3 regions of the Streptomyces olindensis genome follow, and region 3 is predicted to be linked to each of the others. Evidence: riboswitches for the same ligand, from Rfam matches in the RefSeq annotation. Region 3 holds a riboswitch; each other region holds the start of a gene.
The links. Region 3 has a riboswitch for cobalamin ahead of ABZ948_RS32840 (energy-coupling factor ABC transporter permease). Riboswitches for the same ligand answer to the same signal wherever they lie in the genome.
Positions count from the first base shown of each region.

Region 1 (9,732 bases), on a different contig from region 3:
ACACCGACGCCGGCAGCTACAACCGGCTCCTCGCGGGCACGGAGGCGCCCGGCCCGCTGGAGATGTGGGACTGGCGGCTCATGCCCGGCGAGTCCAGCGCGTCCGACCCGCACCCCGCCGGCACGACCGAGCTGCTGCACGTCACGGCGGGGGAACTGACCCTCACCGTCGACGGGGTGGAGCACCGCGTCCCGGCGGGCGCGAGCGTCCACTTCGAGGCCAACGTCCCGCACACGTACGGCAACACGGGCGAGGTGCCGATGGAGATGGTCATGGCCGTCTCGGTGCCGCCCGTGCCCTGAGACGCCCGGCCCGGGGGCGGCCCCGAGTTGTTAGCGTGCGGTCATGCGCGCACCCATCGGACACTTCGGCGACGCCCGTCCCGCCCCCGACTGCCTCGGCGAACTCACCGGCCCGGTCGCCGACGCCGTACGCCACTGGGCGGGCAGCGTCCCCGCCGACCAGATCGTCTACGTCGACACCGAGCCGGAGTGGGCCGACACCGCGACGTTCCTGGAGCACTACGGCCCGGAACTGCTGGAGCAGTCGGCGAACTGCGTGGTGGTCGCGGGCAAGCGCGCCGGTGAGACCACGCTCGCCGCGTGCGTCGTGCTGTCCGCCACCCGGGTCGACGTGAACGGCGTCGTCCGCCGTCACCTCGGCGTCCGCAAGGCCTCGTTCGCCTCGATGGACACGGCGACCGGCGAGACCGGCATGGAGTACGGCGGGATCACCCCGCTCGGACTGCCCGGCGACTGGCCCGTCCTGGTGGACGCGGCCGTCACCGACCTGCCCTACGTCCTCGTCGGCAGCGGCCGGCGGCGCGGCAAGCTCCTGGTCCCGGGCAAGGCCTTCGCGGAACTGCCGGGCGCGGTGGTGCTGGAGGGGCTCGGAGTCGCCTGAGCTACGCCGCCGCGTGGTGGGCCAGCGGCAGATGCGGGTCGGCCTCGCCGGGGGACGGTTCCGGATCGGCGTGGACCAGGGCCGCGGTCAGCCGCGGTACGGCGTGCAGCAACGCGTGCTCGGCGTCGACGGCGATGCGGTGGGCCTCGCGCACCGTCGCCTCCCCGTCCACCACGACGGCCACCTCGGCGCGCAGCCGGTGCCCGATCCAGCGCAGTCGCAGCTCACCCACCCCGCGCACTCCCGGGACCTCGGACAGGGCCCGCTCGGCCCGGTCCACCAGGGCCGGGTCGACCGCGTCCAGCACCCGCCGGAACACCTCCCGGGCCGCGTCCCGCAGTACCAGGGCGATCGCCGCGGTGATCGCCAGGCCGACGATCGGGTCCGCCAGTTGCCACCCCAGCGCGGACCCGCCCGCGCCCAGCAGCACGGCCAGTGAGGTGAAACCGTCGGTGCGCGCGTGCAGCCCGTCGGCGACCAGCGCCGCCGAGCCGATCGCACGGCCGACCCGGATGCGGTAGCGGGCCACCCACTCGTTGCCCGCGAACCCCACGAGCGCGGCCACGGCGACCGCCGGGACGTGCGCGACCGGCCGCGGGTCGAGGAGGCGGTCGATCGCCGCCCACCCCGCGAAGGCCGCCGACGCGGCGATGGTCAGCACGATCACCAGACCCGCGAGATCCTCGGCCCGCCCGTAGCCGTACGTGAAGCGACGGGTCGCCGCGCGCCGGCCCAGCACGAAGGCGATCCCCAGCGGCACGGCGGTCAGCGCGTCCGCCGCGTTGTGCACCGTGTCCCCGAGCAGCGCCACCGAGCCGGAGACGGCCACCACGACCGCCTGCGCCAGCGCCGTCACGCCGAGCACGGCGAGCGAGACCCAGAGCGCCCGCATCCCGCGGGCCGAGGACTCCAGCGCGGAGTCGACCTTGTCGGCCGTCTCGTGCGAGTGCGGGGTGAGGAGGTGGGCCAGCCGATGGCGCAGGCCGTGCCGACGGCCGTGGGAGTGCTCGTGCCGGGGGTGCTCGTGCCGGGGGTGCTCGTGCCGGGAGTGCTCGTGCCGGTGGTCGCTCACGTGGATCCCCTTCCGGTGCGCGGAGTGGACGCGCGCACGCCCACGGCGCCATTATGTGCGTATGAGCGCACGCATGCACCTGTCATCTGCGCACGATGCGCACCCGCGCAACCCCGGCGAGGAGCAGTTCGCGCTCGCCGCGGAACTCCTCGCCCTGCTCGGCGACCGCACCCGGCTCGCCCTGCTGCACGCCCTGGCGGGGGGAGAGGCCGACGTCACGACCCTCACGGAGGCGTGCGGCGCCGCACGGCCGGCCGTCAGCCAGCACCTCGCGCGCCTGCGCCTCGCCGGTCTGGTGAACACGCGCAAGGAGGGCCGCCGGGTGATCTACTCACTCCGCGACGGCCATCTGCGCCGGCTCGTCGACGAGGCACTGAACGTGGCCGACCACCGGCTGAGCGACCGGCCTCCGCACGACTGAGGCCGAGCGACAGCACCCGGCACGACTGAGGCCGGGCGACAGCCCCCAGGCACGACTGGGTCAGTAGCGCGCGGCCGTCCCGAGGTACTGCTCGGCGAAGGCGGCCGCCGCCGCGCGCGAGGTGAACAGCCGGCGCAGCCGGGCCAGCGTGGTGCCCGCGCGGAACGGGTCGCCCGACGCCGTGCCGTGGTACACCTCCGACAGCCACTGCGAGAACTCCTGGTAGTCCCACACGCGCCGCAGACACGCCTGCGCGTAGCCGGCCAGGCCGCCTTCGTCACCCGTGGTCAGGCGGGCCACCAGGGCGTCGCCGAGCAGGAAGGCGTCGTGCAGGGCGAGGTTCATGCCCTTGGCGGCGATGGGCGCGACCAGATGGGCGGCGTCGCCCGCGAGGAAGAGCCGGCCGTGCACCATGGGCTCGACCACGTAGTCGTGCATGTCCAGCACGCGCTTCTCGATCAGCCGCCCCTCCGTCAGCGGCGGCACACCGGCCGCCCCGAGGCGCTCCTGCAGCTCCGCCCAGACGCGCTCGTGCGGCCAGTTCTCCGGGTCGTCGCCCGGCGGGCACTGGAGGTAGTAGCGGGTCACCTCCGGGCTGCGGGGCATCTGACCGGCGAACCCGCGCGCATGGCAGCCGAACAGCACGCAGTCCGCGGACGGCGGCGCCTCGGCGAGCAGCGCCAGCCAGCCGATGCCGTAGTCGTGCCGCGCGATCCGGACCCGCTCCGGCGGCAGCGAGGCCCGGGTCACCCCGCGCGCCCCGTCGCAGCCGGCGACGAAGTCGCAGTGCACGACCTGCCGTTCACCCGTGTCCGGGCAGAGGTACGACACCGAGGGCCGGTCGGTGCCCAGATCGTGCAGCCGTACGTCCCGGACGCCGAAGCGGATGTGGCCGCCGCGCACGTCGGCGTACTCGCGCACCAGGTCCGTCACCAGCAGCGGCTGCGGGTAGACGAAGTGGTGGCTGCCCGTCAGCTCGCCGTAGGGGAACCGGTACCGCTCCCCGTCGAAGCGGAACTCGCACGCCGTGTGCAGCTCGGCGCGGTCCAGCAGGTTCCGGGCGAGGCCCCGCTTCTCCAGGCCCCGCACGGCCCATTCCTCGATGACGCCGGCCCGGGGCCGCTGTTCGATGAACTCCCGCGTCTCCGTCTCCAGCACCAGGCAGTCCACCGAGGCGGCCCGCAGGATGTTGCCGGTGGTCAGCCCCGCGGGACCGGCGCCCACGACAACGACTGGGAAGCGTTGCGGGGCGCCGGAGTTCGCGGGTGGGGAGGCGTGGGTCATGCGGTCATTATGGAGGCGGGGGCGTCAGTGGGCGGGCACCTCCGTGACGGCCAGTTCCTCGATGCTCCGCTCGATCTCCTCGGGCCGGGACGCCGAGGCCCGTGCCCAGTAGTAGATCGCCAGCGAGAACACGGCGATGACCACCATGTCCCACCACAGCCCGATGTGCCCCTGGCCCCCGAATCCGCCCTGCCAGGAGATGACACCCATGCCCAGCAGGTAGACGGGCAGCCACTGTGCGGCCTTCCAGTCGAGCCGGGGCGCGTCCGGCAGGCCCCTGCGCGTGGCGTACCAGGCGTAACCGCCGAGCAGGACGTAACCGAGGACGATGGCCACCCCGAGCCGCCACAGCGTGTCCCAGGTGGACCAGTAGATGATGAGGTTGGCCACCACGAACGACAGCGGGGACAGGACCTTCCCGCCGGGCAGCCGGTAGGGGCGCCCGCGGTCCGGCAGCCGGTCGGCGAAGACCCCGTAGGCCAGCGGGGCGCCCGCGTACATCAGCACGCTCGCCGAGGTGATGAAGCTGACCAGCTGCTGCCAGCTCGGGAACGGCAGGAAGCAGACCACGCCGGTCACGAAGGAGACGACCAGCCCGAACCACGGCACACCGCGCGCGTCGGTGCGCGTGAAGATCTTCGGCGCGTAGCCGTTGCGGGCCAGGCCGTAGGAGATGCGGGAGGTGGCCGTCGTGTAGATCAGGCCGGTGCCGCCGGGGGAGACCACCGCGTCCAGGTACAGCACCACGCTCAGCCAGCCGAGCCCCAGCAGGGTGGCCAGACCCGCCCAGGGGCCGCTGATGCCGGGGTAGTCGAGCTTGGTCCAGCCGTGTGCGAACGACGCCAGGGGCAGGGCGGCGATGAAGACGACCTGGAGCAGGAGGTAGACGACCGCGCCGATGGCGACCGAGCCGATCGTCGCGCGCGGCAGGTCCCGCGCCGGGTCGCGGCTCTCGCCCGCGAGCTGGATCGCCTGCTCGAAGCCGAGCAGGGCGAAGATGATGCCGCTGGAACTGACGGCGCTCAGCACGCCGTGGGCGCCGAACGGGGCGAAGCCGTGCTCGGTGAAGTTGCCCGGGTGGAAGTTGCCGGCCGCGATGATGAAGATCGCTGCCAGCGGGACGGCCACCTTCCACCACGTGGCGGCGCTGTTGGTGTGCGCCAGGAGCCGCACACCGAGGAAGTTGATCACGACGAACACGGCCATGAGGACCACGGCGACGACGAACCCGGCGGCCGTCAGCGTCCCGTCCGCGGCGTGCTGGAAGCCCTGCGCCCAGTGCCAGTGCCCCGCGTACCCGATCATGGCCTCGACCTCGATCGGTGCCACCGTCGCGGCCTGGAGCCAGGAGAACCAGCCGAAGGACATGCCCGCCAGTCCGCCGAACGCGTAGTGCGGATAGCGGGCCGTGCCGCCCGCGACCGGGAACATGCCGCCCAGTTCCGCGTGCACCAGCGCCAGCAGCACGATCGCCACCGCGCCGATGAGCCAGGACAGGATCGCCGCGGGACCGGCCGCCACGACCGCCTTCTCGGCGCCGTACAGCCAACCGGATCCGATGATGGACCCGACCGACGCCCACATGAGCCCGATCAGTCCGACGTCCCTGCGCAGTCCGCCCGGGCTTCTGTCCACCCCCACTGCCACCTGGTCGACGCTTGCCATTCAAGGGGCCTCTCATCAACGAACTCGGAGAGTTCAGCGAGCAAGAGGCCTCAGGCTAGGAACCGGTCACCGGCGGCAGAAAGACGAGTTGTACGCCCTTGACCGGGCAGGGGCGTTTCCTGGCAATCGCTTCAGGAATCCGCTACGCGGCGATGGGGAAGTCGTGGGATCTCGATGGCCGGGCAGCGGTCCATCACCATCTCCAGGCCCGCCGCGCGAGTCCGGTCGTACGCCGCCTCGTCGACGACGCCGAGCTGGAACCACACGGCCTGCGCGCCCTTCGCGACCGCCTCGTCCGCGACGGCCCCGGCGAGGTCGCTGTTCACGAAGACGTCCACGACGTCCACGTCGAAGGGGATGTCCGCCAGGCTCGCGTACCCCTGCTCGCCGTGCACCGACTCCGCCTTCGGGTGCACGGGCACGACGCGCTTGCCGAAGCGCTGGAGCACCTCGGCGACGCCGTACGCCGCGCGCTGCCGGTTCGACGACAGGCCCACCACGGCCCAGGTGTCGCCGAGCTCGGTGAGGATCCTGCGGACCGTTGCCTCGTCGCCGTACACCGGCGGCCTCCTCGAACGTCGCGGAAGAACTGCTGCCCGCACAACGAAGCAGGGTGCGCGGTGATTCCCCGGCACCCCGTGATAGCTTGCCGAGGCCAGTCGAACCCATGTACGTGGGTCAGGGAATCCGGTGCGAATCCGGAACTGACGCGCAGCGGTGAGGGGGACGGGCGGGGCCTCGGCCACTGGACTGTCGTGCGGACGTCCGGGAAGGCGCCCCGATCCGGGTGAACCCGAGTCCGAAGACCTGCTGGCGGCCCCCGCGGCCGCGCGCGGCGGGGGAGCACCGTACGACCGGGCCCCGCGATCGGGCCCTCGACGCCTGAGGACTGGTTTTCCGTGCCCCTCGCCCGACCCGCCCGTGCCGCCGTGCTGCTCGCGGCCGGCTCCCTGCTCCTGACCGGCTGCGGCGACGCACGCCCCGCCCCCGCGAAGGCCGCCGCCGTCACCCTCGACAACTGCGGCCACGAGGTACGCGTCGCGGCCCCGCCCCGGCGCGCCGTCTCCCTCAACCAGGGCACCACCGAGATCCTGCTCTCCCTCGGCCTCGCCGACCGCCTCGCGGGCACGGCCACCTGGACCGACCCCGTGATGAAGGGGCTGGAGAAGGCCAACGCCCGGGTGCCGCGCATCGCCGACAACAACCCCTCCTTCGAACGGGTCCTGGACGAGGACCCCGACTTCGTCGCCGCGTCCTTCGTCTCCACCCTCGGCAAGGGCGGCGTCGCCACCCGCGAGCAGTTCGAGAAGCTCGGCGTGCCCACGTACGTCTCCCCGTCCGACTGCGCCGGCAAGGACAACTCGGGGGGCGGCGACGGCGCGCGCGACAAGGCGCTCGGCATCGACACCGTCTACGGCGAGGTGCGCGACCTCGCCGCCGTGTTCGGGGCGAAGCAACGCGGCGACGAGCTCGTGGCCTCCCTCCAGCGACGCATGAAGAAGGCCACCTCGGGCATCGACGCCTCCGACGTCACCCTCCTGTACTGGTTCGCCAACTCCGAGTCCCCCTACGTGGCGGGCTGTTGCGGAGCGCCCGGCATCATCACCCGGGCCCTCGGCGCGAACAACGTCTTCGACGACACGCACCAGGAGTGGCCGCAGGTCAACTGGGAGACGGTCGCCGACCGCGACCCGGACGTCCTCGTCATCGGCGACCTGACCCGCAGGTCGCAGACCGCCGAGTCCGCCGCGAAGAAGATCGCCTTCCTGGAGTCCGACCCGGCCACGAGGAACATGGACGCGGTCCGGCACAAGCGGTACGTGCTGCTCAGCGGGCAGGCCATGAACCCGACCATCCGCACCGTCGAGGGCGTGGAGCAGGTCGCCGCCGCGCTGCGCGCGTTCGGGCTCGCGAAGTGACCGCGCGCGCCCTGGGACTCGGCGCCGCGGGGACCCTGCTGCTGGTCGTCTCCCTGGCGCTGGCGATCACCATCGGCCCGGCCGACATCCGGGTCGCGGACGTCTGGTCCGTCGTAGCGGCCCACCTGGGGCTCGGCACCTCGGACCTGACGCCGATCCGGGACGGGATCGTCTGGCAGCTGCGGCTGCCGCGCACCCTCCTCGCGGCCGTGTGCGGGGCCGGACTCGCCGTCTGCGGGGCCGTCATGCAGTCGCTGCTGCGCAACCCGCTCGCCGACCCGTTCGTGCTCGGGGTGTCCTCGGGCGCCTCCACCGGCGCGGTCCTGGTCGTCGTGCTGGGCGTGGGCGGCGGGGTCGTCCCGGTGTCCGCCGGGGCGTTCGCCGGTGCCCTGCTCTCCTTCGCGCTCGTGCTGCTGCTCAGCCACACCCTCGGCGGCACCACCGACCGGGTCGTCCTGGCGGGCGTCGCCGCCATGCAGCTCTTCTCCGCGCTCACCTCCTTCATCGTGCTGACCGCCGCCGACGCCGAGACCACCAAGGGCGTGCTGTTCTGGCTGCTCGGCTCGCTCGGCGGCGCGGGCTGGACCGACGTCCGGCTCTGCCTGGCCGTCCTGGCGGTGGCACTCGTGGTGTGCCTGTCCCACGCCCGTACGCTCGACGCCTTCGCCTTCGGGCAGGACGCGGCGGCCGCCCTCGGGGTGTCCGTGGCCCGCACCCGCCTGGTGCTGCTGTGCGTCACGGCCCTGCTCACGGCCGCGCTCGTCAGCTCGGCCGGGGCGATCGGCTTCGTCGGGCTGGTCCTGCCGCACGCCGCCCGGGCCCTGGCCGGCCCCGGCCACGCCCGGCTGCTGCCGGTCACGGCCCTCGCCGGCGCGGTCTTCCTGGTGTGGGTCGACACCCTCGCCCGGACCGTCCTCGATCCCCAGGAGGTGCCGGTGGGAGTCGTGACGTCGCTGATCGGGGTGCCGGCGTTCGTGGCGGTGCTGTACCGGACGCGGAGGGCGCGATGAGCGAAGCGACCCGAGGGATCGCGCCGGAACCCGGGCTGCGCGCCGACCGGGTGTGCCGCCGGGCCGACGGGCGCCTCATCCTCGACGGCGTCGTCCTCGCGCCTGAGCCAGGCTCCACCGTCGGCGTCCTCGGACCCAACGGCTCCGGCAAGTCGACGCTGCTGCGGCTGCTGGCCGGGCTGCTCACCCCGACGGCCGGGGTCGTCACCCTCGACGGCACGCCGCTGGGCGGCCTGCCCCGCCGTACGGTCGCCCGCCGCCTCGCCGTCGTCGAGCAGCAGTCGGACCCGCAGGTCGAGTTGACCGTCGAGGACGTCGTACGGCTCGGCCGGGTGCCGCACCGCCGTGCCTGGACCCCCGCCTCGGCCGACGACGAGCGGGCCGTGCGGGCCGCGCTGGAGCGCACCGGCCTCGCCGACCGGGCCGGCCGGCTCTGGCACACCCTCTCGGGCGGCGAGCGCCAGCGGGCGCAGATCGCCCGCGCGCTCGCGCAGGAACCCCGCGAACTCCTCCTGGACGAGCCGACCAACCACCTCGACATCCACCACCAGCTCGACCTGCTCGCCCTGGTCAGGAGCCTGCCCGTCACCACCGTCGTCGCCCTGCACGACCTCAACCTCGCGGCGATGTACTGCGACCGGGTCGTCGTCCTGAGCGCGGGGCGGGTCGTGGCGAGCGGTGCTCCGGGTGACGTCCTCACCGAGGGGCTCATCGCGGAGGTGTACGGGGTGCGGGCGGCCGTCAGCCGCGACGGGCACGAGGGGCGGCCCCACGTGCGGTTCCTGGGGACGCTGGGGTGAGGGGCGGACGCCACCGCGACAGCGCCGTCCCGCACGCCCTTGGTGCGGCGATTTCGCCACGGTGACCGAAAAAAGCCGAGCGGGCCTGCGCGTATCCGTCCGCCCGCCTAGGCTCGCATCGTGCTGCGCATCATCGACGCCCGTACCGGCGAGCCGGTCGACGCCGCCCCCGCCCGCCGGGGACTGACCCGTGTCGAAGTCCACGCGTCCGACTCCGACACGACGGACCTGCGAGTGCTGCTCGTCGCGGACCTGCTCGTCCGGGCACTGGAGCTCGGCGGCACCCCCGTGTGGGCGATGCTGACCGGCGGACGCCGGCAGGCGGAGCTGCGGGCGACCGCCGCGACGCTCGGCATCCGCCCCCTCGAGGACAGCCCCGACGTCGGCGCGGGCCTGGGCGAGTCCCAGGTCATCCATGTCGCGGCGGAGGCCGGTGCACCACCGGACGGGGTACGGATCGCCGTCGCGCCCGTGCGACGGGGGAACCTGGGCGCGCGGGTCGGTGGGCCGGGGGGATCGGGCGCGCGGGTCGGTGGGCCGGGGGGATCGGGCGCGCCGGTCACCGGGTCGGGGGAATCGGGTGCTCCGGTGACCGGGCCGGGGGAATCGCGTGCGCCGGTCACCGGGTCGAGGGGACCCGGCGCGGGCGCCGGTGGGC
Region 1 covers NZ_JBEYZD010000020.1:51,307-61,038, reverse strand. Annotated here, with positions in the region: gene ABZ948_RS15435 (helix-turn-helix domain-containing protein) at 1-302, shown strand, start outside; gene ABZ948_RS15430 (YbaK/EbsC family protein) at 346-903, shown strand; gene ABZ948_RS15425 (cation diffusion facilitator family transporter) at 905-1,975, opposite strand; gene ABZ948_RS15420 (ArsR/SmtB family transcription factor) at 2,037-2,396, shown strand; gene ABZ948_RS15415 (4-hydroxybenzoate 3-monooxygenase) at 2,457-3,680, opposite strand; gene ABZ948_RS15410 (APC family permease) at 3,705-5,345, opposite strand; gene ABZ948_RS15405 (CoA-binding protein) at 5,477-5,905, opposite strand; cobalamin riboswitch at 6,000-6,160, shown strand; gene ABZ948_RS15400 (ABC transporter substrate-binding protein) at 6,245-7,264, shown strand; gene ABZ948_RS15395 (FecCD family ABC transporter permease) at 7,261-8,274, shown strand; gene ABZ948_RS15390 (ABC transporter ATP-binding protein) at 8,271-9,074, shown strand; partial or broken gene ABZ948_RS15385 (hypothetical protein) at 9,195-9,548, shown strand.
Region 1: another riboswitch for cobalamin. It lies ahead of ABZ948_RS15400 (ABC transporter substrate-binding protein); the one in region 3 lies ahead of ABZ948_RS32840 (energy-coupling factor ABC transporter permease).

Region 2 (9,732 bases), on a different contig from region 3:
CAGTTCGGTGAGGTTCTCCGGCCCGCCCTCCACGAGGTACTTCAGCGCCTCGGCGACGACACCGGCCGGCACCGACGACTCGGCCATCAGCTCCGCGTCCGGCACGGCCTCGCCGCCCAGCAGCACGGTCGGGATCCCGGCGGCCTTCAGCGCGGCCAGCCCGTCCTCCCAGGCCCGCTTGCCGCCGAGCAGCCGCACCACGGCGAGGTCGGCGCCGTCCAGCAGAGCCGGCAGCTCCTCGCGCACGTCCACGCGGGTCGGATTGCCGATCCGGTACGAGGCACCCGTGGCGGCCCGGGCCGCCAGCAGGTCCGTGTCGGCGGTCGACAACAACAACACAGTGCTCATGCGGGTGCTCCCGGTGGAATGAAGGGCAGTCCTTGCGGCGCGCCGGACTCGATGAGCCGCCACAGCGCGTCGGTGTCCGCGTGCTGTTCGATCAGGTCGCCGAGCCGGTCGAGCTGCTCCTCGCGCAGCGCGGCGAACGAGGTGTCCGGAGCCGGCACGAAACGGCGGCCCGCGGCGGCCGCCACCTCGCGCAGGAACGCCCGCCGGAAGCCGTCCGACTCCAGCGAGCCGTGCCAGTGCGTGCCCCAGGTCTGGCCGACCCGGCAGCCGTCCAGGAAGGCCTCGCCGCCGGTGACGTCGGCGACCCCGTGGTGGATCTCGTAGCCCTCGACGCGCTCGCCGAGGGCCTCGCCCTCCGGCCGGGTGAGGGTCTTCTCGCGGGCGAACCGCACCCGCACGGGCAGGATCCCCAGCCCGTCGACGTGGCCCCGGCGGCTCTCGACGTCGTCCTCGATGTGCTCGCCGAGGAGCTGGAAGCCGCCGCAGACGCCGAGCACCGGCCGCTGTTCGGCGGCCCGGCGGACCAGGGCGTCGGCGAGCCCCCGCTCACGCAGCCAGTCCAGCGCGCGGACCGTGCCACGGGTGCCGGGCACGACGACGAGGTCGGCGTCGGCCAGCTCCTCCGGCCGGTCCACGAACCGCACCACGACGCCCGGTTCGGCGGCCAGGGCGTCCACGTCGGTGAAGTTGGACATCAGCGGCACGGCGCACACGGCGACGCGCAGCACGTCCTCCCCGAGCGGCGGCGCGACGACGGACTCCCGCACGGCGCCCCGCAGGGAGACCCGCAGCCCGTCCTCCTCGTCGATCCCCAGCCCGTGCCGGAACGGCAGCACGCCGTACGTCTTCCGCCCCGTCAGTCCGTGCAGCATGTCAAGGCCCGGCTCCAGCAGGGAGACGTCCCCGCGGAACTTGTTGACGAGGAACCCGGCGACGCACTCCTGGTCCTCGCGCGACAGCAGCGCCACCGTCCCGAAGAACGAGGCGAAGACACCGCCCCGGTCGATGTCGCCGACGACGAGCACGGGAAGCCCGGCGCCCCGGGCGATGCCCATGTTGACGATGTCCGTCCGCCGGAGGTTGATCTCGGCGGGAGAACCGGCCCCCTCACAGATCACCGCGTCATACGTGCCCCGCAACTGCTCCAGGCAGTCCAGCACCGTGCCGAGCAGCTTCTGCTGCCGCCCGCCGTGGTAGCCGCGCGCGCTCAGCTCACCGACCGGCTTGCCCAGCAGCACGACCTGACTGCTCTGCTCCCCCCCGGGCTTGAGCAGCACCGGGTTCATCAGCGCGGTCGGCTCGACCCGGCAGGCCTGTGCCTGCATGGCCTGCGCCCGCCCGATCTCGGCGCCCTCCCGCGTCACGAACGAATTCAGGGACATGTTCTGCGCCTTGAAGGGCGCGACCTTGACGCCCTGCCGCACCAGCCACCGGCAGATCCCGGCCGTCACGACGCTCTTGCCCGCGTCGGAGGTGGTCCCGGCGACGAGAAGCCCACCGCTCATGCTCACTTCCCCCTCTTCAGCAACCGCGCGCCGGCGCACACCCCGAGCGCCAGCCAGGTGACGCGCCGCGAGAGCCGCACGGCCCGCTCGACGTCATGGCGGACGACGGCCCGCCCGTCCGTGTTCAGCACGGGCCGGTGCTCCACCCGCCCGCCGTACGACAGGGTCCCGCCCAGCCGCACCCCGAGCGCCCCCGCGAACGAGGCCTCCACGGGCCCGGCGTTGGGACTGGGGTGCTGCGCCGCGTCCGCCCGCCAGGCGCGGACGGCCCCCCGCGGATCCGGCCCGGCCAGCACTGCGAGGACGGCGGTCAGCCGCGCGCCCGGCCACCCGGCGAGGTCGTCCAGCCGCGCGGAGGCCCACCCATAGCGCCGGTAACGGGCCGACTTGTGCCCGACCATGGCGTCCAGGGTGTTGACGGCCCGGAACCCGAGCAGCCCCGACACCCCGCCCACGGCCCCCCACACCAGCGCCCCGACCACCGCGTCGGAGGTGTTCTCGGCGACGGACTCGACCACGGCCCGGGCGATCCCGTCGGCGTCGAGGGCCTGCGGATCGCGCCCGCACAGATGCGGCAGCCGCGCCCGGGCCGCCTCCACGTCCCCCGCCTCCAGGGCACGCCCGATGGTCCCGGCCTCCCGGGCGAGCGAAGTGCCCCCGACGACGGCCCAGGTGGCGGCTCCGGTGAGCGCGACGGAGGCGACGGCGGAGGACCGCACGGCACGCTCGGCGACGGCCCCGAGCGCGACGGCTCCTCCCGCGCACACGAGCGTGTGCAGCGCGCCCCACCCGCGGTGGTCCCGCCACAACACCCGTTCCACGGCACCCGCGGCCCGCCCGAACGCGGCGACCGGATGCCCCCGGCGGGGATCGCCGAGCAGCAGGTCACCGATCAGGCCGGCGGCGGCGCCGTACGCGAAGACGCGACCGGCACCCATGGGCTCAGCCGGCCAACAGGGCAGGCAGGGGTGGGGTGCTGAACCTCGATCGGCAGCCGCGCATGGCGATACGTGTCCTCACTCAGGGTGTCCACGCCCTGGTTCGACGAGACCGGCGGTGAGAGTTCCTGGCTCCCGGGGGATGGCTACCCCGGTGACAGTGGCGGGACCGCGCCGGACTCACACCGGCTTCCTCTCCTGCCGCCGTACTGGCCCCGGAAGTCCACCACGGCCGCGAACCGCCGTCAACTTGCCCTTGACCTGCGCGGGGAGAGTGTGGAGAACCCCACATCGCCCCTTTCGCGCACACGACGACCGGGCGGCACGGGACCGAGGTCCCGTGCCGCCCGGCGGACACGCTGTGCGATCGGGCCGTCAGGCCACGATCAGATAGATCCCGTAGCCCACGGCCGCCGCGCACGCCGCGAAGCACGCGTACGCGCCCGTGACGGCGAGGCTCGCGGACCCGCCCTCGGCGACCGCGCGCTCGCGGCGCGACAGGCCGGTGATGCCGAGGGTGAACAGGCCCACGAGGGCCACGGTGACGACGAGGCTCACGCCGAAGACGGAGCCGAGGGCCGCCCAGTCGATCTTCATCTCTGCTTCCTTCTCGCTGCCGGTGGGCGGGTCAGACCGTGGTGGTCGTGGAGGGTGTGCGCTCGGCGGTGGCCTGGGCCGGTATCGGCGGCACGTCGGCGGAGGTGCCGCCCGCAGGCGGCGGCGTCACCGCGGCCATCGCCGTGGTGACCACACCGGCCGGCTCCGCGTCGTCGGTGTCGTTGACATTGGTGTGGTCGACGACCTCGCGCCGGGAGATCTTCCAGATGGCCGCCGAGGAGGCGACGAGGAAGACGGCCACCACGGCGGTGCCCCAGTCGCCGAAGCCGGTCACGTACTCGGCGAGCGCGGCCACCAGGGCCGCCGCCGGCAGGGTCAGGCCCCAGGCGACGAACATCCGCGTCGCCGTCGACCAGCGGACCACGCCGCCCTTGCGGCCGAGGCCCGCGCCCATCACCGCGCCGGACACCGAGTGCGTGGTGGACAGGGAGAAACCGAGGTGGGAGGAGGCCAGGATGACCGTCGCCGCGCTGGTCTGGGCGGCGAAGCCCTGCTGCGGCCGGAGGTCGGTCAGGCCCTTGCCCATGGTGCGGATGATGCGCCAGCCGCCCAGGTAGGTGCCGAGCGCGATCGCGATGCCCGCGGAGAGGATGACCCACATGGGCGGGTCGGAGTCGGGCGCGACGGCGCCGCCGGCGACCAGGGCCAGGGTGATGACACCCATCGTCTTCTGCGCGTCGTTGGTGCCGTGCGCCAGGGAGACCAGGCCCGCGGAGGCGATCTGGCCGGCCCGGTAGCCCTTCTCGGAGGCCTTGCCGTCGGCCTTCCTGCCCAGCGAGTACGTCAGCCGCGTGGCGAGCATCGCCGCGACGCCCGCGACCAGCGGGGCGGCGATCGCCGGGATCAGCACCTTCGTGACCAGCACGTCGCCGTGCACCGCGCCGACGCCCGCCGAGGCGATCGTGGCGCCGATCAGGCCGCCCATCAGGGCGTGCGAGGAGCTGGACGGCAGGCCGACCAGCCAGGTCAGCAGGTTCCAGAGGATCGCGCCGACCAGGGCGGCGAAGATGACCTCGGGGCGGATACCGGCCTCGTCGACGAGGCCCTTGGAGATCGTGTTGGCGACTTCGACGGACAGGAAGGCGCCGACCAGGTTGAGGACCGCGGACATGGCCACTGCGACCTTGGGCTTCATGGCGCCCGTGGAAATGGTCGTGGCCATCGCGTTCGCGGTGTCGTGGAAACCGTTCGTGAAATCGAACGCGAGTGCGGTTACCACCACAATCGCGAGGATCAGCGAGAAGCTTTCCATTTACCCAGGCAATCGTTCGAGGTCGTTGGCGCGACGACCGTAAGTAACCTGAGTGAACGGAAGATGAACTGGGAGGGGCGCAGGGGTGTCCGCAACGGAAGGTCGGTGTTCCGCCCTGTCCTGGCGGGCCTTGCGCCCCAACGGCTAGGCGCCCCGCGCGAACCGCTTCAGTCGATCGAGTGACCCGTTGAAGAGATTCTGGTCACCCGGAAGAGTGCCGCTGCCGTTGTCGTACTGCCAGAACGTCCACGACGACCACCCGGCCGGCAGCGTCCCCGCGCTCGCCGAGTCGTAGCGGGCGATCCACAGGGGGTGGTCGGCGGCGAAGGCGGAGCTGTTGCCCGTGCACGTCTTCCACCAGTGGGTGGTCGTGTAGATCACGGGGCGACGGCCGGTGAGCCGCTTGACCTCGTCGCTGAACGCCTTGATCCAGCCGACCATCCCCGCCTTGCTCAGGCCGTAGCACTTCCGCTTCTTGTCGTACGGGTTGTATTCGATGTCCAGCGCGGGCGGCAGCGTCCAGCCGTCGGCGCTCCAGCTGCCGCCGTTGCCCACGAAGTGCGCCGCCTGCGCCGTGCCCGACGACCGGTTCGGCAGCGCGAAGTGGTACGCGCCGCGGACGAGGCCGGCCGCGCGCGAGCCGTTGTACTGCCGGCCGAAGTAAGGGTTGCGGTAGGTGGTGGACTCGGTCGCCTTGACGTAGACGAACCGGGCGCCCTTGCTCCTCGCGCTCCGCCAGTCGACGTTCTTCTGGTGGGACGAGACGTCGTGTCCCTTCGGGCGGCTCGCGGCCGAGGCCGGCGCCTCGGCCAGCGCGGTCCCTCCCAGAGCGAGTGCCGCCGCGTACACCGCGAGCCATCGGCCGCGGCGTCGGGTCGGTGTGCGGTCACGGGCCATGTTTCCCCCCGGAATGGCGACGTGCACGGCAAATCCCCCAGAGCGTACTGGAAGATCATTGAATGCCCGAAGATCTCCGGCCAAGAAAGATCGCGAGGGCTTTTGTGCCGGTCTGCGCCCTTACGGATGGTCGGCTTCCGGCCTAAAGTGCCCCCGCCCGGCGGCGGGTTGCGGAACCGGCTGGCAGGATCGCCGCATGGCTGAGCAGCGAGGCGGCGAGCGGGGCGGGCGGGACGCCCGGGGCGGCGGACAGGGTGCGGGGGAACCGCGGCGGAGGGGTGTCCGACCCGAGGAGGCGCGCGCCTGGGAGGACCTCGTCGCCACGGCCCGCCGAACGGTCGCCGAAGGCCTCGTCGTCGGCACCTCGGGCAACGTCTCGGTGCGCGTCGGGGACACCGTGCTGGTCACGCCGTCGGGCGTCCCGTACGACCGGCTGACGCCCGGCGACGTGACCGGTGTCGACCTCGACGGCCGGCAGGTCCTCGGCACGCTCGTCCCGACCAGCGAACTGCCCATGCACCTCGCCGTCTACCGCACGGCCGACGCCCGCGCCGTCGTCCACACCCACGCCGTGCACGCGACGGCCGTCTCGACGCTCGTCGGCGAGCTCCCGCTGATCCACTACATGGCCGCCGCCCTCGGCGGGCCCGTCCGGGTTGCCCCGTATGCCACGTACGGCACCGACGAGTTGGCCGAGAACATGCTCCGCGCCCTCGCCGACCGCGCCGGCTGCCTCCTGCAGAACCACGGCACCATCACCCACGGCGCCACCCTCGACCAGGCCTACGACCGCACCGCACAGCTGGAATGGATGTGCCGCCTGTGGCTGACCGCCACGTCGGTGCCGGGCCTGTCCCCGAGCCTGCTCTCCCGCGACCAGCTGACGGAGGTGGAACAGCGCCTGCGCGGCTACGGCCAGCGTCAGTGACCGGGGCCGCCCGCGCCAGGAACCGCGCCGCCACCGCCCTCACGAGCCCCGGATGCCGCCGCCAGCCGCGGCCGGCGTGCGCCTCACCCCACCGCCGCCCCCCACTGGTCGCCGGCCGGGTCCGCCAGGACACTGGACGGGTGCGCACTGTCAAAGCGACGGCCGCTGCCGTCACCGCCGTGATCGGGGCCGGGGCCGCCGCGGTGGCCGCCGGCCGGTTCGCCAGCGACGCCGCGCTCAAGGCGCGTCCGGGCAGGCCCCTGCCCACCGAACCCCGGCTCACCGTGCACGGCACGGCCGCCGGGCAGATCAGCCTCACCCGGGACCTGGCCGCCCTGCGGCCCGGCCGCTACGGCCTGGCCGGCGACGGCTCCCACGCCGTCGTCGGCCCCGTCCTCGCCGACGCCCCGCACACCGCCGACACCGTCGTACGCCGCCTGGAGCGCGTCACCCACGGCGCCCTGCGCCCCGGCGACAAGGCGTGGCTCACCCCCAACGTGTACGTCGGCGACCCCGGCGCCGCCCTCGGCCTCGAACACACCGACGTCGAGATCCCCGGCGAACTCGGCGCGCTGCCCGCGTGGTTCGTGCCCGGCGCCCGGGACACCTGGGTGATCGCCGCGCACGGCCTGGGCACCACCCGGGAAATCGCCATGAACGTCATGGAGTTCCTGCACCGCAACCGCTTCCCGGTCCTCGCCCTCGCCTACCGCGGCGACCTCGGCGCACCCCGCCCGCCCGACGGCCTGAACCACCTCGGCGAGACCGAGTGGCGCGACCTCGACGCGGCCATCCGCCACGCCGTACGCCACGGAGCCCGCCAGGTCGTCCTGCACGGCTGGTCCACCGGCGCCACCATGGCCCTGCGCGCCGCCGAGCACTCGGAGCTCCGCGACCGCGTCTCCGGGCTCGTCCTGGACTCCCCGGTCCTCAGCTGGGAGACCACGCTGCGCGCTCTGGCCGCCGCCCGCCGCACCCCGGGCGCGCTGCTGCCCCTGGCGGTCCGCGCCGCCCAGGGCCGCACCGGCCTGTACGGCGACCGCGCCACGGGGGCCGCCCCGTACGACGGCGTCCGTGTCCCCGCCCTCCTCTTCCACGGCCCGGACGACACGGTCGCCCCCTGGCGGCTCTCCCGCCGCCTCGCCGACGCCCGCCCCGACATGGTCGCCCTCCACACCGTCCGCGGCGCCCCCCACGGTGCGATGTGGAACGCCGACCCCGAGGCGTACGAGGAGGCCCTGCGGCGCTTCCTCACCCCCCTCATGTGACCCCTGCGGCGGGTGCAGGCCCGTCACACCCCCCGTTCACGCCCCCTTCGCCCCGTCGCAACCACGTCCCGTCCGGCTCCCCACCGACCGGTCGCGATGATTCCGTTTAGCGTCGTACCACTGGCCTGTTCCCGGCCCTCGACCACTCCCGGGGACCGGTGCGTTGGCCATCCCCGTCGCCCGCCGTGACATTCCGTTTGGGTTTTCGGACCGTCAACCGGAAGACTGCCCCCGTGACGTCCCGTATCCCGCGCGACTCCAGGCTTCGACTCGTCCGCCCGCGACCCCTGGCCGCCGCCCCCAGAGCGATGAACCAGCAGCGCTCGCGCCGCCCCGCGCCGCGCCCCCCGGAGGGCACCCCGGCACCGGCGGAGCTGGCCAGAATGGCACGCTCCGGCCTCGCCGACGCCGCCCGCGTCGCCCGCTGGGCCGACGCCGCCCTCGGCCCCGGCGGGGACAGCGCCACCGCCGACGGCAAGGCCACCCTCTCCGACGCGACCGCCGAACGGGCCGCCTCGGACCTGGGCCTGACCCCGGCTCAGGTCAGAGCCGACTGGGACACCGCCCGCCTCGCCGGCCTCGTCGAGGTGCACGGCGACAGCGCCCGCCCCGGCTGGCGGCTGCGCGCCTGGAACCGCGACGACAGCGCCGTACTGCGCGGCTGGGTCGCCCTCTTCGACGCCTGGTCGCTCGCCCATCCGGAACCCGAGGAGCACGAGCCCGCCGCCGTCGCCGAGGTCGTCTCGGCCATGCCGCAGGTGCTCTCCTTCCTCCAGCTGTCCGCCGGCCCCGTCCCCGTCGAGCAGCTCCTGGACCTCCTGGAGCAGCGCGTCACCGAACTGCGCACCGCCCGCTGCGAGATCCCCTACGGCCCCCAGCCCGAGCCGGCGGCCGAACCGGAGCCCACCGACGCCCCGCTCGCCCCCCTCCTCGACTGGGCCCTGCGCGCCCTTGCCTCCGTCGGCGCCCTCACCTACGGCGACGGCCAGGCCACGCTCACCCCGCTCGGCAGCTGGGCCGTCTGGGTCAAGCTGGAGCAGATCTGCGTCGCCGCGCAGAGCCCCGCCGGGAACATCGAGCAGGCCGCCGAGGACATGCTCCGCGGCTGCGCCCAGCTGCGCCCGAACGCGGCCCGTGCCGAGTACCGCGCCTGGCTCGCCGCCCGGCCCGTGGGCAGCGCCGTCACCGAGCTTCTCGGCGCCGCCCGCGGCGAGGACGCCCTGCTGCGCGGCCTCGCCTTCGAGGCGCTGCGCGTGGTCGGCGCCCCCGCCGAGCCGGACGTCCGCGCCGTGCTGGAGGAGCCGACGCTCCGGCCGTACGCGCTGCTGTGGCTGGCCGAGCACGACGGGGCCGACCCGGAGGACGCCCACGAGGTCCTCACCCGGGAGGAGGCGACCTGGCTGTGGGTGGACACGGCCGCCGCCGTCGCCGACCACGGGGAGGCCCCGCTGCTCGTCCGCCACCTGGAGTCCGCCGTGCAGCCGACCGTCCCGATGCTCCTGGACGAGGTGCGGGCCGTGGGGCACCCGCGCACCGTGCAGGTCCTGGTCGCCCTCGCCGCGGCACACCCCGACCCGGCCCTGGCCAAGGCCGTGCGCCGGGCCGCCTTCCAGGTGCACACCGGCGGCCACTAGCCGCCCGGCCCGTCCGGGGCGCCGGGATCCCGCCTCCGCGAGATCCCGCCCCCCCCCCGCGAGACGAACCGAACACCCGAACGCAGAAAAAGTGGTTGCACGCCCCCGTTAGACTGTCCCCCATGGCCATTCTCCTCGCGCATTAGACGGCGGGAACGTCCTCAGCCGCCCATCCCGCCCCCGTATCCGCCCTGGAGTCTGTCCGTGATCTCCGCCTCCGGTATCGAGCTGCGCGCCGGTGCCCGCGTCCTCATCGAAAACGCCACCTTCCGGGTCGCCAAGGGCGACCGCATCGGCCTGGTCGGCCGCAACGGCGCGGGGAAGACGACCCTCACCAAGTGCCT
Region 2 covers NZ_JBEYZD010000013.1:91,963-101,694, forward strand. Annotated here, with positions in the region: gene cobN (cobaltochelatase subunit CobN) at 1-348, opposite strand, end outside; gene ABZ948_RS10895 (cobyric acid synthase) at 345-1,853, opposite strand; gene ABZ948_RS10900 (cobalamin biosynthesis protein) at 1,856-2,791, opposite strand; cobalamin riboswitch at 2,892-3,012, opposite strand; gene ABZ948_RS10905 (hypothetical protein) at 3,167-3,388, opposite strand; gene ABZ948_RS10910 (inorganic phosphate transporter) at 3,420-4,661, opposite strand; gene ABZ948_RS10915 (lysozyme) at 4,806-5,558, opposite strand; gene ABZ948_RS10920 (class II aldolase/adducin family protein) at 5,755-6,486, shown strand; gene ABZ948_RS10925 (alpha/beta hydrolase) at 6,627-7,754, shown strand; gene ABZ948_RS10930 (hypothetical protein) at 7,988-9,388, shown strand; gene ABZ948_RS10935 (ABC-F family ATP-binding cassette domain-containing protein) at 9,593-9,732, shown strand, end outside.
Region 2: another riboswitch for cobalamin. It lies ahead of ABZ948_RS10900 (cobalamin biosynthesis protein); the one in region 3 lies ahead of ABZ948_RS32840 (energy-coupling factor ABC transporter permease).

Region 3 (9,732 bases):
CGACGCGGGCCTGCTCCGCCTCGACGCGGGCCTGCTCGGCCTCGGCTCGGACCCGCTCGGCCTCCTTGCGGCGCCGCAGCAGTTCCTCCTCGTAGGAGCGGCGGTCGGAGGCGTCGAAGACGGTGGTACGGATCAGCAGCGGCTCGCCGCCGGTGCCGTGCTTGACCACGGCCGAGACCAGCACGGGCAGCCGGCCGCCGCCCTGCCTCCGCATCTCCAGGGCGACACCGCGCAGCTCGCCCTGCATGCGCAGCAGCGGCGCGAAGTGCGTCTCGTGGTACAGCCTCCCGCCGACGGTGAGCAGGTCCGCGAAGCGCCTGTGGCCCACCACGGCCTCGCGCTCCAGGCCGAGCCAGTCCAGCAGCGTCGCGTTGATCTTGGCGATGGTGCCGTCCATCATCGTGGACAGATAGCCGCACGGCGCCGACTCGTACAGGTCCTCCGCGCTGTCCTCCAGCAGCGCGGTGAACGCCGCGTCCGTGCCGGCCCCGTTCCCCGCGGGGTCCGGCACTCCGCCGGCGCGACACATCACCGCCGTGACTCCAGGAAGTCGAGGATCGCCTCGGCGGTGGCCTCCGGCGCGCTCAGTTGCGGGCAGTGCCCCGTGGCGGCGAGCGTGACGAGGCGGGAGGACGGGATCGCCGCGTGCACGTAGGCGCCGACCTCGCGGGGCGCGATGGCGTCCTGCTCGCACTCCAGCACCAGGGTCGGCACGGACACGCTCTTGAGGTCCTCGCGGCTGTCGGTGAGGAAGGTCGTACGGGCGAAGACCCGGGCGATGTCGGGGTCGGTGGCGCAGAAGCTGTTGGTCAGCTCCCGGCCCAGCTCCGGCCGCTCCGGATTGCCCATGATCACCGGGGCCATCGCGGACGACCAGCCCAGGTAGTTCGCCTCCAGGGAGTCCAGCAGTTCGTCGATGTCCGCCGTGCTGAAGCCGCCGCGGTAGCCCTCGTCGTCGATGTAGCAGGGCGAGGGCGTCACCATCACGAGCGCCCCGATCCGCCCGGGCGCGGCCTGCGCCGCCAGCACCCCGACCATGGCGCTGACCGAGTGCCCCACGAACACCGCCCGCCGCAGATCCAGCTCCTCGCACACGTCGACGACGTCCGCGGCGTAGCCGTGCAGCGAGGCGTACCGCTCCTCGCTCCACGCCGACAGGTCCGAGCCGCCGGAGCCGACGTAGTCGAACAGCACGACCCGGTACCGCTCCGCCAGCGCGGGCACCACCAGGCGCCACATGTTCTGGTCGCAGCCGAACCCGTGTGCCAGCAGCAGCACCGGTGCGTCGCCGCGACCGGTGACCTTGACGTTGTTCCGGCGGCGGATGTCCATGCCCCCATGATCCCACCACACCCGGGACCGTCCCACGGCAGGCTCCTGAACAGCGCGATCGTCCTCCCCGAAGCCCGAAGCCCGAAGCCCGAAGCCCGAAGCCCGGCCGGGGAGCCGGTCAGCCGGGGGAAGTCGGTCAGCCCAGGTACAGCGGGAGCCGCGCGGCCAGATCGCCGAGCCAGGCCCGCTCCGCCTCGGTCGGCGCCCGCCGCCCGGTCCCGACCAGCAGCGCGTCCACGTCGTGGAAGGCGGCGGGGAACGCGCTCCCCGCGATCCGCTCCAGCAACTCTCGGGACCGGGTGAGCCCCTCGGCCGGCGGCTGCTCCGGGTCCGGCAGGTACGCGATCAGGTCGAGGTGGTGCAGCGTCCACTCCAGGACGTACACCGAGAGGTAGTCGGCCACCGTGAGGACCTCGTCGCGGGTACCGATCCTGGCGGCCGGGTCGGCGAGCAGGGCCGCGCGGCCGGCGGCGGAGCCGACGTCGTCCAGGTGGAACTTGAGCAGGTGCGGCTCCTGGTACGCCGCGGCCAGCCGCACCGTGAGCGCGTCGAGCGGGTCGTCGCCGGTCGGCGGCGTACCGGAGACCTCCCAGTAGGTCACCGCGTCCCGGGTCGGCTCCCGGCGGGAAGGGGTGGCGAGGGTGATCAGGACGTCCTGGGCGTCGATGACCAGATGGCACACCAGATCCCGCACCAGCCAGCCGGTACAGCCGGACGGCCGGGCGAAGTCCTCGTCGGAGAGACCGGCCACCGCCTCGCGCAAGGCCGCCCAGGAGCGTGCGAAGAGATCCGCGTCGGCACCGTAGTGATCCACCCCGGCAACGTAGTGCCGCGCCGCGAGCGTGGACAAGCGAATTCGGGGCAACCGGCAGGGTACCGAGGGTGTCCCGACCGCCGACGCGGACGGCCCCGGCCGACCACGCCGAGTGACCGGGCACGTGCGGCGCATCACGGGAGCCCACGATCCCGAGGGGGTGACCATGACCGTCCTGCAGAACCCCGGACCACCATCGCCGCCGGCCGGCGAGCCGGAGCGGCTCGTGTCGCCGGTCCACTCGCACACCGAGTGGGATCCGCTGGAGGAGATCATCGTCGGGCGTCTCGACGGCGCGACGATCCCCTCCGACCACCCGGTCGTGAGCTGCAACGTGCCCCCGTGGGCCGGGCGGTTGCAGGGGCTCGCCGCGGGCCTGAGGTACCCGCGGATGCTGGTGGAGCAGGCGCAGCAGGAGATCGACGGGTTCGTCACCCTGCTGGAGTCCCTCGGCGTCACGGTCCGGCGCCCGGACGCGGTCGACCACCGGCGCCGCTTCGGCACCCCGGACTGGTCCTCACGAGGCTTCTGCAACACCTGTCCGCGCGACAGCATGCTCGTGATCGGCGACGAGATCATCGAGACCCCGATGGCATGGCCGTGCCGGTACTTCGAGACGCACTCCTACCGCCCGATCCTCAAGGACTACTTCCGGCGCGGCGCGCGCTGGACGGCTGCGCCCAGGCCGCAGCTCACGGACGAGCTGTTCGACCCGGACTTCCGCGTCCCGGAGGACGGCGAGCCCATGCGGTACATCCTCACCGAGTTCGAGCCCGTCTTCGACGCGGCGGACTTCGTCCGGGCGGGACGCGACCTGTTCGTCACGCGCAGCAACGTCACCAACGCGATGGGCATCGACTGGCTGCGCCGCCACCTCGGGCCGGGGTACCGCATCCACGAGATCGAGAGCCGCTGCCGCACGCCCATGCACATCGACACGACGTTCGTCCTGCTCGCGCCCGGAAAGGTGCTGGTCAACCCCGAGTACATCGACGTCGACCGGCTGCCCGCCGTCCTGGACTCCTGGGACGTCCTGGTCGCCCCCGAGCCCGAGCCGATCGACGAGCGGCTGCTCAGGGTCACCTCGATGTGCGGCAAGTGGCTCAGCATGAACGTGCTCATGGTCGACGAACGGCGGGTGATCGCGGAGCGGCACCACACCGGCATGCTGCGCGCGCTGGAGAAGTGGGGTTTCGAGCCGATCCCGTGCGACCTGCTGCACTACGCGCCGTTCGGCGGTTCGTTCCACTGCGCGACGCTCGACGTCCGCCGCCGTGGCTCGCTCCAGTCGTACTTCGACTGACCGTGCTTGACCGACCGTAACCGACCGACCGCACTCCCCTCAGCCGCTCCGGGGTGTCGCCGGCCGCTGTCCCGCCACGAGGGCGGCCAGCTCGTCCGGCGTCCGCGGGCCCGGCGCGGAGTCGGTCAACACGCCCTGGGCGCGCAGCAGTTCCGCCGCCGCGGCGCCCCACGGCAGCCGCAGCCCCGCCTGCCGGAGGAGATCGGTGCGGGCCAGTGCCGTCGGCGCTGGCCCGGTGCGGACGCCGGACGGGGTGAGGAGCGCCGCGTCGTCGGCCCAGCGCAGGGCGAGGTCGACGTCGTGAGTGGCCATCACCACCGTGGTGCCCCGCGCGCGGAGCCCGTCGAGGGTGTCGAGGAGCCGTTCCTGGCCGTCGGGGTCGAGCCCGGCCGTCGGCTCGTCGAGGACGAGGACCCGGGGCCGCATGGCGACCGCGCCCGCGATGGCGGTCCGCTTGCGCTGCCCGTAGGAGAGCAGATGGGTGGGCCGGTCGGCGAGGGCGGCGATGTCCAGGGCGTCGAGCGCCTGAGCCACCCGGGCCCGCACCTCCGTGTCGTCGAGCCCGAGGTTCAGCGGCCCGAAGGACACGTCCTGCTCGACGGAGGCCGCGAACAGCTGGTCGTCCGGGTCCTGCACCACCAGCTGGACGGTCGTGCGCAGCCGGGTCAGGCCCTTGCGGTCGTACGTCACCGGCTGCCCGTCCACCGTCAGCCGGCCCTCGTGCGGCTTCAGTCCGCCGCTGAGCAGCCGCATCAGCGTGGTCTTGCCGCTGCCGTTGCGGCCGAGCAGCGCGAGGGCGCGCCCCTCGCGGATCTCGAAGTCGAGGCCGCTGAGCACGGCCGGGCCGTCCTCGTAGGCGAAGGACGCGCCCCGCAGGGCGACGAGGGCGGCCTCGCTCATGTCAGCGGCCTTTCCAGAACGAAGGTGAGGACGGCCAGCGCCGCGAGGAGCGCGCAACTGGCCGCGGTGAAGCGGACGGAGACCCGGGCCTCGGGCACCAGGACGCGCAGGGTGCCGTCGTAGCCGCGCCCGGCGAGACCGGCCTGGAGGCGGGCCGCCCGGTCGAAGGACCGGACGAACGCGGTGGCGCCCAGCCCGGCCAGGGACCGCCACTCCGCGGCCCGGCTGGTGTGCCCGAGCCGGGCGGCCTGGGCGTCCCGGACACGGCGCACGGAGTCCAGCAGCAGGAAGCTCATCCGGTAGGTCACCAGGGCGACGTCGACGACGGGTGCGGGCACGCCCGCCGCCACCAGGCGGGGCAGCAGGTCGGACATCGGCGTGGTGAAGGCGAACAGCAGCACCCCCAGGGAGGCCGCCGAGGTGCGCAGCAGCAACTCCCCGGCCCGCACCGGCCCGTCACCGGCGAGGGAGACGAAGCCCCCCGGCCCGCCGACCTGGACGAGCAGGGTGAGCGCGCCGGTCACGCAGAAGCCGAGCGGCACCCGGTAGGCCCGCCACAGCCGCCGGCCGGGCACACCGGCCGGACCCAGCAGCAGGGACAGCGCCGCCACGAGCACCAGGGCCGCGCCCGGCCAGGGCGGCAGCGAGACCGCCAGCACGGTGAGGCCGAGTCCCAGCACGGCCTTGTCCACGGGGTGGCGGCGGCGCCAGCGGCTGCTGTGCGCCGCCGCGTCGATCGGCAGCACGCGGCTCAGGCCCCGTCGGCCGGGGACTCCCCGGGGACGCCCGCGGTGGCCCGGTCGGCGGCCTCCTGACGGGCCGTGGCCCGTTCCTCGCCCTGGCGCCGGCCGCGCCGCAGACCGAAGTAGTAGGCGAGGACGCCCGCGCCGAGCGCCGCCTGGAGGGCGAACAGCGCCGACTCGATCTCCGCGGACGGCGGCTCGTACAGCGGCGAGAACCAGGGCTCGTAGCCCGGGTCCAGCTCGGTGATCGCCGTCTCCGCCTGGGCGTCCGCGCCGGTGAACGGCTCTTCCTTGTGGTCGCCGAGGCCGAGTGCGAGCGGCAGCACGGCGAGCGCGGCCACGGCGAGCAGCAGCACCAGGTTGATCTTCGTGTTCCGGTTCATCGGGCCACCGCCTCGGTCTCGGTCCGCGCGCGCTTGTCGGCGAGGAGCACGCCCAGCCGGGTCAGTTCGCCCTTGCTGGACTGCACCAGCAGCCGCATCACGAGGACGGTGAGCAGGCCCTCGCTCACCGCGAGCGGGATCTGCGTGACGGCGAAGATGGAGGCGAACTTGCCGAGCGCGCCGAGGAATCCGCTGCCCGGGTCCGGGAAGGCGAGCGCCAGCTGCACGCTGGTGACGCAGTAGGTGGACAGGTCGGCGACGAACGCCCCGCAGAACACGGCCCCCATCAGCGGCACGTCGTACCGCCGCAGCAGCCTGTACACCGCGTATCCGGCCCAGGGCCCGACGATCGCCATGGAGAAGACGTTGGCGCCGAGCGTGGTGAGGCCGCCGTGCGCGAGCAGCAGGGCCTGGAAGAGCAGGGTGATGGTGCCCAGGACCGCCATGATGGGCGGGCGGAACAGGATGGCCCCCAGTCCGGTGCCGGTCGGGTGGGAGCAACTGCCGGTGACGGACGGCAGTTTCAGGGCGGACAGGACGAACGTGAAGGCGCCGGAGGCACCGAGGAGCAGGGTGCTCTCGGGGTGCTCGCGCACTTCACGGGTGAGCGACCGGACTCCGTGGACGACGAACGGCGCCGACGCGACGCCCCAGGCGACCGCGTGCGCCGGAGGCAGGAAACCCTCGGCTATGTGCATGGCTCAGCAGACCCTCTCCAGCACCTCGTGGATGGTTGACGCGCCTTGGCCGGTCTCCTGGCTGACGGGTACCACCGCCCGTGCTCCGCCTTCCCGGGTCCTTCAGGACCCAGTGGCTGCCCGTGGGGGCTGGAGCCGGACTTCCCGATTCACAGTGGCGAGGGCCGCACCGGCATCACACCGGATTTCCCGTTCACCAAGGCGTGGTGACAATAAGGCCGGGATAAGGGCGATGACAAGCCACGCAGGGGGCGCGTGAGGGGGCGCCCGCTCGCACACCGGCGCATGCCGCCGCGGATCCGAGCGGGACGGGCGGCCCCGGGCCGCCGGACGGCGGGCCGTGTCAGTCGTCGCCCCCGTCGTCCCCGTCGTCGTCGCCGTCCCCGACCGGCCGGACCTTACGGGGCTTCTCCTGCCGAGGCTGCTCCGCCTGTCGCGGTGCGTCGGCGGTCGCCTCCTGCGTGGGGGCCGCGGGGCTCGGGGTGGGAGAAGGGGGAGCGGTCGACGGGGACGGAGTCGTGGGCGGAGTGACATCGGCCACGGTGCCGGCGGCCGGAGCGGTGTCCGCGCCCGGGGCGGAGGAGAGGGGCGAGGCGGAACCGCCGGACGGGGTGGCGGCCGGGCTACTCGCGGTCGGTGACGCGTCCGGTTCCGTGCCCTCCGTCGCCGTGTCGTCGGGGGAGAACCAGAGCATGCCGGCGAGCATCGCGGCGAGGAAGAGGGCCGCCGCGGCGATCGTCGCGGCCGCGCGCCGCCGGTCGCCGAGGCGGTCGCGGGGCGCGGCGCGGCGCGCGCGTCCGGCGTGGGGCGTGCGGGTGGTGAGCAGCGCGGGGGCGCCGGGCAGCGCGTAGGTGGTCACGCTGCGGGGCTCGGCGGGCGCGTACGCCCCGGGAGCGGCGGACGGCACCGGCGACGCGGCCTCCGGCAGCGGCTCGGGCAGCCCCCGCCAGGCGCCGCCGGCGAACCACTCGGCGGCCTGCTGGGCCGAGGGCCGGTCCTCGGGCTGCTTGGCGAGGAGCCCGAGGAGGTAGTTCTCGAAGGCCGGCGGCAGACCCGCGACACCGAGCTCGCGGGGCGGCACCGGGGCGCTGTCGAGGTGCTGGTGGAGGAGTGCGACGGCGGTGTCCGCCTGGAACGGCGGGCGGCCGCTGAGGAGCTGGTAGAGCACGCACCCCAGGGAGTACATGTCGGAGGCGGGCCCCGCGGGCTGCCCCAGGGCGCGTTCGGGCGCGAGGTAGAGACCGGTGCCCACGATCTGGCCGGTGGCGGTGAGCGCGGCCCCGGGATCGTCGAGGAAGCGCGCGATGCCGAAGTCGCCGATCTTCAGGGTGCCGCCCGCGTCCAGCAGCAGGTTGGCGGGCTTGACGTCGCGGTGGACGATGCCCTGCGCGTGCGCGGCGGCGAGCCCGGCGGCGGCCTGGGCGGCGAGGTCGGCCACCCGGCCGGCGGGGAGCGCGCCCGACGCGGCCAGCACCCCGGCGAGACTGTCGCCCTCGACCAGCTCCATCACCAGGTACAGCCGGTTGTCGTACTCGCCGAAGTCCAGCACACCGACCAGGTTCGGGTGGTTGAGACGCCCGGCGGTCTGAGCCTCCAGGCGGAACCGGGAGGCCGCCGTGGCGTCGGTGTCCTGGGGCAGCAGCAGCTTGACGGCCACCGCTCTGGCGAGCGTCTCGTCGTACGCACGCCAGACCTCTCCCATTCCACCGCGCCCGATCTCAACATCCAGCCGGTAGCGGCCCGCTAGCAGCACTCGTCCTCGTCTCATGCGTGTGGGAAGGTCGTCGCCGCAGGCCGAACTCCCCGCGTTCGCACGGGGATTGGTGGGGGGTGCCGCAGCCGACCCAGGATACTGGCGCCGGATGATCAGTGTGCTCCGCTGCGGTGTCCCCGGCGGATACGGTCCCGGAAAACCCGGGAGCGCGCTGTCGCCCTCGGGGGTGACGCTCCCGCCCGCGTGGTTGCCGGGCCCGGTCAGCCCGCCGGGAGCGCCCCCTCCTCCCGGCGCGGCAGCAGCGCCACCGCCAGGGCCGGCACGGCCGCGAGGACCAGCCACGGCACGGCGGCGGGCAGGCCCAGGTCGAGCAGGGAACCGGTGGCGGCGCTGCCGACGAGCACGATCAGGCCGGAGACGGAGGACAGCGCACCCATGTACAGGCCGAGCCGGCCCTCCTCGGCGAGGTCGGGGACCCAGGCACGGGCGGCGGGCACCACCAGCATCTGCCCCACGGTGAGCAGGACCACGAACCCGGCGGCCGGCAGCAGCCCGGCGGCGCCCGTCCACCCGGCGGGACGGGCGGCGGCCACCACCGCGAAGCCGGACGCGATCAGCAGCAGCCCGGCGGTCATGGAGCGGCGCAGGTCCAGCCGGTCGCCCGCCCAGCGGGTCACCGGGAGCTGGGCGAACACCACGAGGACCGAGGACAGGGCGAACAGCCAGGACAGCGGCGCCTGGGAGCCCGCCGCGCGCTGCACTTCGTCCGGCAGGGCCAGGTACAGCTGGTTGTAGGCGAGCAGGTATGTGCCGTACGCGCAGCACAGGGCCAGGAAACGGCGGTTGCGCAGCAGCACGCGCACCCCGCCCCGCTGCCGGACGCGGACCCGGCCCGGGATGTGCTGCGGCATCAGCCACAGGTGCCCGGCGAGGACGAGCACGAAGACCGCGGCGCCGGCCAGGCACGCGGTGCGGAAGTCGACGGCGAGCAGCAGGGCGCCGAGCAGCGGTCCGACGAAGGCCCCGGCCTGCCCCGCCACGCTGAACAGGGCCAGCACCCGCGTACGCGGGCCGTGCCCGTCCTCCTCCCAGACCACCGCCTGGCGGGCCACCTCGGACTCCACGGCGGGGGAGAACAGCGCGGCGGCGAAACCGATCACCAGCACCGCCCCGATCACGGCCCAGCTCGCCTCCGCGTACCCGAGCCACACGAAGCCGGCGATCCGCAGCACGCAGCCGGACAGCACGACCGGCCGCACGCCCCACCGGTCGACGAGCCAGCCGCCGACCACGAACAGCCCCTGCTGGCTGAAGGTGCGCAGCCCGAGCACGAACCCGACCAGCCAGCCCGCCATGCCGATCGCGGTGCCCAGGTGCTCGGCGAGGAACGGCAGGACGGCGTAGAAGCCGATGTTGAAGGCGAGCTGGGTGAGGATCAGCAGCCGCAGCAGCGGGGACAGGTCCTTCCACAGCCGCCAGGTGCTCTCGCGCGGGGCGCGCGGGCTGCGCGGGGCCTTGGACGGACGGGCGGTTCGGCGGGGGAGCGCGCGGGAGATGCGATCGGTCATCGTTCTTCTGTCGGTGAGGGGGACGTCGGTGAGGAGGACACGGGGACGAGGAGGGCGGCGGGGTGGTTCCGCCGAGGGCCCGGGACGGGTTCGACCGGCTTCCCGGGCGGTCCGGCCGGGCCGCCGGGCCGCGCGCGCCGCCGGGGCGGCCGTACGCCGCCCGCGGCCGTCACCGCGAGCGCCCCCAGCAGGGCGAGCACGGCGGCGGGGAACAGGACGGCCCAAGGGGCGCGCTCGGCGTACGGCTGGTTCTCGGCGAGCAGCAGACCCCACTCGG
Region 3 covers NZ_JBEYZD010000071.1:23,056-32,787, forward strand. Annotated here, with positions in the region: gene ABZ948_RS32805 (PP2C family protein-serine/threonine phosphatase) at 1-529, opposite strand, end outside; gene ABZ948_RS32810 (alpha/beta fold hydrolase) at 529-1,332, opposite strand; gene ABZ948_RS32815 (maleylpyruvate isomerase N-terminal domain-containing protein) at 1,469-2,146, opposite strand; gene ABZ948_RS32820 (amidinotransferase) at 2,313-3,449, shown strand; gene ABZ948_RS32825 (energy-coupling factor ABC transporter ATP-binding protein) at 3,489-4,349, opposite strand; gene cbiQ (cobalt ECF transporter T component CbiQ) at 4,346-5,095, opposite strand; gene ABZ948_RS32835 (energy-coupling factor ABC transporter substrate-binding protein) at 5,101-5,475, opposite strand; gene ABZ948_RS32840 (energy-coupling factor ABC transporter permease) at 5,472-6,173, opposite strand; cobalamin riboswitch at 6,204-6,389, opposite strand; gene ABZ948_RS32845 (serine/threonine-protein kinase) at 6,517-7,941, opposite strand; gene ABZ948_RS32850 (MDR family MFS transporter) at 8,148-9,455, opposite strand; gene ABZ948_RS32855 (ABC transporter permease subunit) at 9,452-9,732, opposite strand, start outside.